Regions from separate parts of the Streptomyces sp. NPDC001100 genome, predicted to be linked through region 1. Evidence: riboswitches for the same ligand, from Rfam matches in the RefSeq annotation. Region 1 holds a riboswitch; the other holds the start of a gene.
The links. A riboswitch is a leader RNA that binds a small molecule or an ion and turns the genes downstream of it on or off. The one in region 1 is predicted to bind cyclic di-AMP.
Positions count from the first base shown of each region.

Region 2: linked by a shared signal. The riboswitch ahead of ACWDEW_RS13365 (M23 family metallopeptidase) and the one ahead of ACWDEW_RS21905 (C40 family peptidase) in region 1 are both predicted to bind cyclic di-AMP.

Region 1 covers NZ_JBSFKO010000014.1:129,076-132,858, forward strand. The annotation lists gene ACWDEW_RS21895 (ATP-dependent Clp protease proteolytic subunit) at 281-916, shown strand; gene ACWDEW_RS21900 (hypothetical protein) at 924-1,232, shown strand; cyclic di-AMP (ydaO/yuaA leader) riboswitch at 1,571-1,750, shown strand; gene ACWDEW_RS21905 (C40 family peptidase) at 1,754-2,227, shown strand; gene ACWDEW_RS21910 (ATP-binding protein) at 2,313-2,771, opposite strand; gene ACWDEW_RS21915 (helix-turn-helix domain-containing protein) at 2,984-3,783, shown strand, end outside.
Region 2 covers NZ_JBSFKO010000007.1:311,454-315,236, forward strand. The annotation lists gene ACWDEW_RS13350 (alginate lyase family protein) at 1-180, shown strand, start outside; tRNA gene ACWDEW_RS13355 (tRNA-Met) at 233-306, shown strand; gene ACWDEW_RS13360 (PP2C family protein-serine/threonine phosphatase) at 446-1,582, shown strand; cyclic di-AMP (ydaO/yuaA leader) riboswitch at 1,746-1,903, shown strand; gene ACWDEW_RS13365 (M23 family metallopeptidase) at 1,915-2,922, shown strand; gene ACWDEW_RS13370 (aldo/keto reductase) at 3,008-3,783, shown strand, end outside.

The sequences.
Region 1 (3,783 bases):
CCCGCACCCATTGACGGACGCTCCGACCACCGCGAGTCGCGACAGGATCGCAGATCAGGGTGGCCACGGGGAGGACCACTGGCCAGTTGCCGAACGCAACGGCGACAACACTCCCGCCAGAGAGCCGTCAAACCGTGACAGGAATGTGAGACACGAGCCCCAGCAGAGAGCAATAAAGACCCTCCGACCTGGGCATTTTACTCGGTCACTAGAATCCGCTCCCATCATAACGTCATGTACGTCCTGTACATTTCTTACAGATGCCGAAGGAGGGGTACCCATGACCCGACCGTTCGCCCGCCATGTCCTGCCCGAATTCACGGAGCGCACCAGCTCCGGGCACCGGACGACGGACCCGTACTCGAAGCTGCTGGAGGAGCGGATCGTCTTCCTCGGGACGCCGATCGACGACATCTCGGCGAACGACGTGATGGCCCAGTTCATGCACCTGGAGTACCTGGCGCCGGACCGGGACATCTCGCTGTACATCAACTCGCCCGGCGGCTCGTTCACCGCGATGTCGGCGATCTACGACACGCTGCGGTACGTCACGTGCGACGTGGAGACGATCTGCCTCGGCCGGGCCGGCACCAGCGCGGCGGTGCTGCTGGCGGCGGGCACCCCGGGAAAGCGGTCGGCGCTGCCCGGCGCGCGGATGACGCTCCACCAGCCCTCGCTGCCCGAGCCGATCCAGGGTCAGGCGAGTGATCTCGCCATCCAGGCCGAGGAGTTGGCGCGCACCCGGTCCCAACTGGAGGCGGTACTGGCCCTGCACACGGGCCGGACGGTGGAGCAGGTGAGCGCGGACATCGAGCGGGATCGCATCCTCGACGCCCAACAGGCCCTGGAATACGGGCTGGTGGACCGGATCGTGTCCACCCGCAAGACCTCGCTCACCGAGTCCGGCGGGGAGTGAGCCGACGATGCTGCCGCCGGAACTTCCGCCGCTGCCCGCGTTGACGCGCGCCGAGGGCGAGTTGATCGACCGTTATCTGGACGTGGCCGACCTGCTGGGCCGTATCAACCCGGCGCACCACGGGGACACCTACCGTGGGCTGAGGGCCGCCCAGGCGCTGGTGGCCAAGGCCACCGAGCTGCGGGACGCGCTGGCCCTGATGCATCAGCGGGGCGAGACCGAGCTGCACGCCCCCACGCTCGCGCGGGCGCTGCGCGTGCTGGACGGAGAGCGCCGCACGGCTCGGGTCACGATCCCCGCACCCTCCGACAGTTGACGGACCCGGAGCCATGACGGCCGGGGTCGAAACGGGCCGAACGGCGTACCCCCGATCGGCGTAGTCGCCGCTCCGCCCATGCGGCCGTCCGGGTTGCGCAACACGCGTAGCCCGAGGGACGGGTGAGGTGTTCCGGTGCTGGTCCGAGGGTGGTGCGACCTCGACACGCCCTCGAACACCGATACGTTCAGCCGAACGAGTGAGTGGTGAGTAACCCCACAAATCCCCGATTCCGTTGGGCTTTTCGGACATTCATAGGTGAAGATCCCTGTCTGACGACAAGACCCCGCCGCAGCGGCGGGGCGATCCGGGCGGACGCCGAGTCCTGCCGCCGCCCGGATGACAGGTCGACAGGATTGCATCGGCAGGAGTGGAGGACCCAGGCACGACGGGTCGCCGGGACGGTCACGCCATGACCGGGCCGAGCAGCCCTTGGGGTGAAGCCGCGTCAGCGGCCGGGCAACTTTGTCAGCCCGAATCCGACAGGTCATCCTTCACAGGCGGCTGACGAAGGGTTGCGCATGACTGCGCTCAATCGTGTCCCGTCGCTGATGGTCAGGGCCGGTACGGCTTCGGCCTTCGCCATCGCCGCCGTAGGCGGTTCCGTCGTGATCCCGGGCGTCGCATCCGACGCCGCGGCCGCGACACCCGCGACGAAGGCACTCCAGGTCGCGGCGTCCAAGAAGGGCGCCCCGTACAGGTACGGGGCCACCGGGCCGGGCCGCTTCGACTGCTCCGGGCTCACGCTGTACTCGTACAAGAAGGCAGGCAAGAAGCTGCCCCGTACGGCGGCCCAGCAGTACAACAAGACCCACCACATCTCGGCCGGAAGCCGCAAGGCCGGGGACCTCGTCTTCTTCCACTCGGGCTCCAGCGTCTACCACGTCGGCATCTACGCCGGCGGCGGAAAGATCTGGCACGCCCCGAAGACCGGGGACGTGGTGCGGTTGCAGAAGATCTGGACCAAGAGCGTCTGGTACGGCCGGGTCAGCTGATCCGTGCTGAAGACTCCCGAGGGGGTGGCGGTCTCCTGACGGACCGCCACCCCCTCGGGTGTCCAGAGGCGTTCCGCATGTCCCTCTACGGCTCCTGCTGGCCCGCCGCGGTCACCGGCCGGGCCGGGACTGTCCAGGGCACCTCGATGGAGACCGTCTTGCCGCCCTCCAGGGTCGGCCGGACCCGCAGTTTGCCGCCGCACTCCGCGGTCAGCCAGCGGATGATGACCATGCCCCGGCCGTTGTCCTGCTGGACGGCGGCGGGCAGGCGCTTCGGGAAGCGGGGATGGCTGTCGGTGACTCCGATGCGCAGCTGTTCGTCACGCTCCAGCTCGATGTCCACCGTGAAGGTGGGTGACTGTCCGAAGGTGTGCTGTACGGCGTTGGTGGCGAGTTCGGAGACGATGAGGCGGATGGTGTCGGCGACCTCCGTGTCCGCCGGCAGTCCCCACTCCACGAGGGTCCCGACCACGTAGGAGCGGGCGGTGGAGACCGAGGCGGGATCGCTCGGCAGAGTGACGGATGCTTCCAGATGGTCTGCCATGGCGCGGTCGTCCCTTTCCCGCGGGACCGGTGTCCGACACGGAGCGGATGGTTCGAGTACGGTCCCGGACTGGTGCTTCTTCGCCAGACTGCCATTACCGCGTCGCCAACGGTGCCGATCCACCAAGATATGCATATATCTGTCGCTCAAAGCGGTGAACTCTGCGAACCCAGACTCTATTTGGGCGACTCGGAAGGAGTAAGGAGAAACCCATGCAGTACGGTCCCGCGGTGCGCCGCCGGAAACTGGGCGCCGAACTCCGCGCGTTGCGTGCGGACGCGGGGCTCACCAGCGGCGAGGCGGCCCGGCTGGTCGGCTGGCACCAGTCGAAGGTGAGCCGCATCGAGACCGGCGCGAGTGGCGTGAAACCGCCCGACGTCCGGTTACTTCTGGACGCCTATGAGGTCGGCGACGCACAACTCCGGGACATGCTGCTCGTGTTGGCGGGTTCCGACGACGGGGGCGGCCGGCACCACTGGTGGCACGCGTATCGCGGTGTACTGCCGCCCGCCTACCGGGACTTCATCAGTCTGGAGTCACAGGCCAGCACGATCCGCACCCTGGAGACCTCGGTCGTCCCCGGGCTGCTGCAGACACCCGAGTACGCCCGGGCGGTGACCCGGGCCGCCGTGGGAGGCCTCGACCACGACGGGCCGGAGCGGCTCGACGCGCTGGTGCAGGTGCGGCTGGCCCGGCAGGACATCCTGCGCGCCGATCCCCCACTCGAACTGAGCGTGGTCCTCGACGAGGCGGTGGTACGCCGGGAGGTCGGCGGGCCGGGTGTGATGGCACGGCAGCTGGCGCGGCTCACCGAGGCGGCCCAACTGCCCCAAGTCCGGCTTCAGGTCTTGCCGTTCGCCGCAGGAGCGCACATCGGCATCACCGGTCCTTTCGTTATCTTCTCCTTTCCGAGCACTTCTGATCTGGACGTGGTTGTTCTCGACCACTTGACGAGTAGCCTCTACCTCGAACGGAAAGAAGACCTAGAGGCCTACAGCGAGGCCTTCAACAC
Region 2 (3,783 bases), on a different contig from region 1:
GGCAAGGTCGACCGGAACATGGGCCCCGACCTGGAGGTTCCGCTCAACCACCTGGAGGACCGGCTCGGCATGAAGCTGTCCGCCGCGCACAAGCTCGCCGAGACCACCCGGCCGGCCGGCAGCGACGACCTCTTCGTCTCCTGGGAGACCCTCACGCACGCCGGTAACCCCGCCGACTGAAACGTGTGTGACATCGGACCCCGCGGATGGCGTATAGTTGGGAACACAACGGCGCGGGGTGGAGCAGCTCGGTAGCTCGCTGGGCTCATAACCCAGAGGTCGCAGGTTCAAATCCTGTCCCCGCTACTCAAGGCCAAGGGCCGGAATCCAGAACATGGATTCCGGCCCTTGGTGTTTCTCCCCGTCCTTCTCCCCCTGTCGGCCCACCCCGCTCGCCGCCCTCCCTCCACCGGGAAAAACTGGACGCGTGGAGGAGGGTCCGTATGTGCGAGCCGGCGGGCGCCTGCCCGGCGATCCCGTGCCCGACCCGGGCCTCGGCCCCGACGAGGGACGGCGGACCGCCCGCGTCCTCGCCCTCGTCCGCCGGCTGCCCGCGCTGCTGCTGATCGTCGGCGCCTGCTACGACTACCTCACCCCGCAGGCCTTCACGGCGGCCCCGTTCTTCACCGCCGCCCCGCTCGTCGCCGCCCCGCTCTACTCCCGGCGCGGCACCGTCCTCACCGGCCTGGCCTCGGTCGCCGTCGTCCTCGCGGTCCACATCAGGCTCGGCATCGTCCTCCACATCGACGCCGTCACCGAGATGGCCACCGTGGCCACAGTCGCCGTCCTGGCCGTCCTCATCAACACCCTCGTCCGCCGCAGCAGCGAACAGCTCGCCTCCGTACGCGAGATCGCCGAGGCCGCCCAGCGCGCCGTACTGCCCGAACCGGCCGAGCGGATCGGCGGGTTCGAGATCGCCGCGCGCTACGAGGCGGCGCAGGAGGGCGCGTTCATCGGCGGCGACCTGTACGCGGTCCAGGACACCCCGTACGGCGTACGGCTGGTCGTCGGCGACGTGCGCGGGAAGGGCATGGGCGCGGTCGCCGCCGTGGCCGTGGTCATCGGGGCGTTCCGGGAGGCCGCCGAGCAGGAGACCACCCTGGAGGCGGTCGCCCAGCGGCTGGAGCGGGCGCTGGCCCGCGAGGGCACCCGGCGGGACGGGCTCGACGCGTTCGAGGGGTTCACCACGGCCGTCCTCGCCGAACTCCCGCACGGCGACGGCGTCCTGCGGATCGTCGACCGCGGCCACCCGCCGCCGCTGCTCCTGCACGCCGACGGCACCGTGGACACCCTGCTCGTCAAGGAACCCGCACTGCCCCTGGGAATGGGGGAGTTGGGCTTCCGGCCCGACCGGGCCGAGGAGTTCGCGTTCCCCGGCGGCGCCACCCTGCTCCTCTACACCGACGGCCTGTCCGAGGCCCGCGACTGCCAGGGCGTGTTCTACGACCCCGGGGAGCGGCTGACCGGTCGGACCTTCCGCAGCCCCGAGGCGCTGCTCGGCATCCTCGCCAAGGAGGTGCGCCGCCATGCCGGGGGCGGGATGACGGACGACATGGCGATGATCGCCGTACGCCGTCCATGACCGGTCGACGCCCGGTCAACTCACCCGTTTTTCGCCGTTCGTGGGCTCTTCGTCCTGCAAGGAAAGGTTAATGATCAAGCGAACGGGCTTGGAAACGGGCGCCCGTGTCTATTAACGTTCGATAACGCAGCACGGTCGTCCCAGCCGTCACAAGAGACAGCTCCGTGCGCACGCGCCGAATTCCGCAAGGGAACCGGGGAACCACCACCTTGGGGTGAATCGCTCGTCAACAGCCGTGGGAACACGGCAGGTTGACGCGCGTAGGAGACCTTCCTGCTCCGAACCCGTCAGCTAACCCGGTAGGCGAGAAGGAAGGAAAGGAGCACGCCCACGTGGCGTCAAACCAGGCTGCCCCAGAAGCCCCGTTCGTCTACGGCGGATTCCGCCCCGACGAGGGCCCCTGGGAGGAGTGGAACCCCAGCGCGGAGACCGTTCTTCCCAACCGCGGCAAGCACCGTGTCGCCAAGCAGCGTGGTGGCGGGGGATTCGCCCGCAGCTCCACCGTCCTGGGCGTCGGTGTCATAGCCGCCGTGAGCGCCGGCGGGATGGCCAGCGCCAACACCGGCAAGCCGCCCGTCTCGATCTCCCTGCCCGATCTGCCCTCCGTGGGCCATCTCCTGGGCGACTCCTCCAGTACGCCGAAGGGTTCCGCGACCGCGCTCAGCAGCGTCGGCGTGACCACCACCGAGACCGCCAAGGGCACCTCGGGCGCGGGCGAACTGCTGCGCAACCGGATCATGGAACAGGCCGAGCTCCAGCAGCTCCAGGTCGACGGCAAGTCCCAGGCCGCCGCCGAGGCCGCCGTCGCCAAGCAGGTCGACGCCGCCGCCGCGAAGGCCGAGAAGGACGCCGCACAGAAGGCCGCCGACGCGAAGAAGGCCGCGGAGGCCGCAGCCAAGAAGAAGGCCGAGGCCGCGAAGCTCGCCGCCCTCGCCAAGCAGTACACGCTGCCCGTCGGCTCGTACACGATCACCGGGACCTTCGGCCAGGCCGGCTCCATGTGGTCCTCCGGCTACCACACCGGACTCGACTTCGCCGCCCCCACCGGCACACTGATCAAGGCCATCCACAGCGGCACGGTCACCGAGGCGGGCTGGGCCGGCGCCTACGGCTACCGCACGATCATCACCCTCGACGACGGCACCGAGCTGTGGTTCTGCCACCAGTCCTCGATCAACGTCAGCGCCGGGCAGAAGGTCTCCACCGGCGAGGTGATCGGCCGCGTGGGCGCGACCGGCAACGTGACCGGGCCGCACCTCCACCTGGAGGTGCACCTCAACGGCGCCGCCACGGCGAGCGACCCGGCGCCCTGGCTGCGCAGCAAGGGCCTCAACCCGTAAGACTCTGTACGACCCCGTAAGACCCCGGAGGCCCCTGGGGCACCCGCTGGAATATCCGGTTCCGGTCCGGCTGTTGACGTAGGGCATGACTTCTCTTCGCAAGCTGGGCCGGTCCGACCTGGAGATCTTCCCGCTGAACCTCGGCGGCAACGTCTTCGGCTGGACCGCCGACGAGGCGACCTCCTTCGCGGTCCTCGACGCCTACGCCGCCGCGGGCGGCAACTTCGTCGACACCGCCGACTCCTACTCGGCGTTCGCCCCGGGCAACCACGGCGGCGAGTCCGAGACCGTCATCGGCAAGTGGGTCAAGGCCCGCGGCAACCGCTCCGACGTCGTCATCGCCACCAAGGTCAGCCAGCACCCCGACTACCCGGGACTGTCCGCCGCCAACATCAAGGCCGCCGCCGACGCCTCCCTGCGCCGCCTGGACACCGACCACATCGACCTCTACTACACCCACTTCGACCAGGTCGAGGTGCCGGTCGAGGAGATCGTCGGCGCGCTGGACGAGCTGGTGAAGGCGGGCAAGGTGCGGTACATCGCCGCCTCCAACATCACGCCCGAGCGCCTCCAGGCCTCCCTGGACTTCTCCGACCGCGAGGGCCTGGCCCGCTATGTCGCGATCCAGCCGCACTACAACCTCGTCTCCCGCGACACCTACGAGGGAGAACTCCGGGACGTGGCCGAGCGCAACGGCCTCGCGGCGCTGCCCTACTTCGCCCTCGCGGCCGGCTTCCTCACCGGCAAGTACCGGCCGGGTACGACCGTGGACAGCCCGCGGGCCGGACGGGCCGCCGGCTACCTCGAATCCGAGCGCGGCCAGAAGGTCCTGACCGCCCTGGACGAGATCGCGCGGGCCCA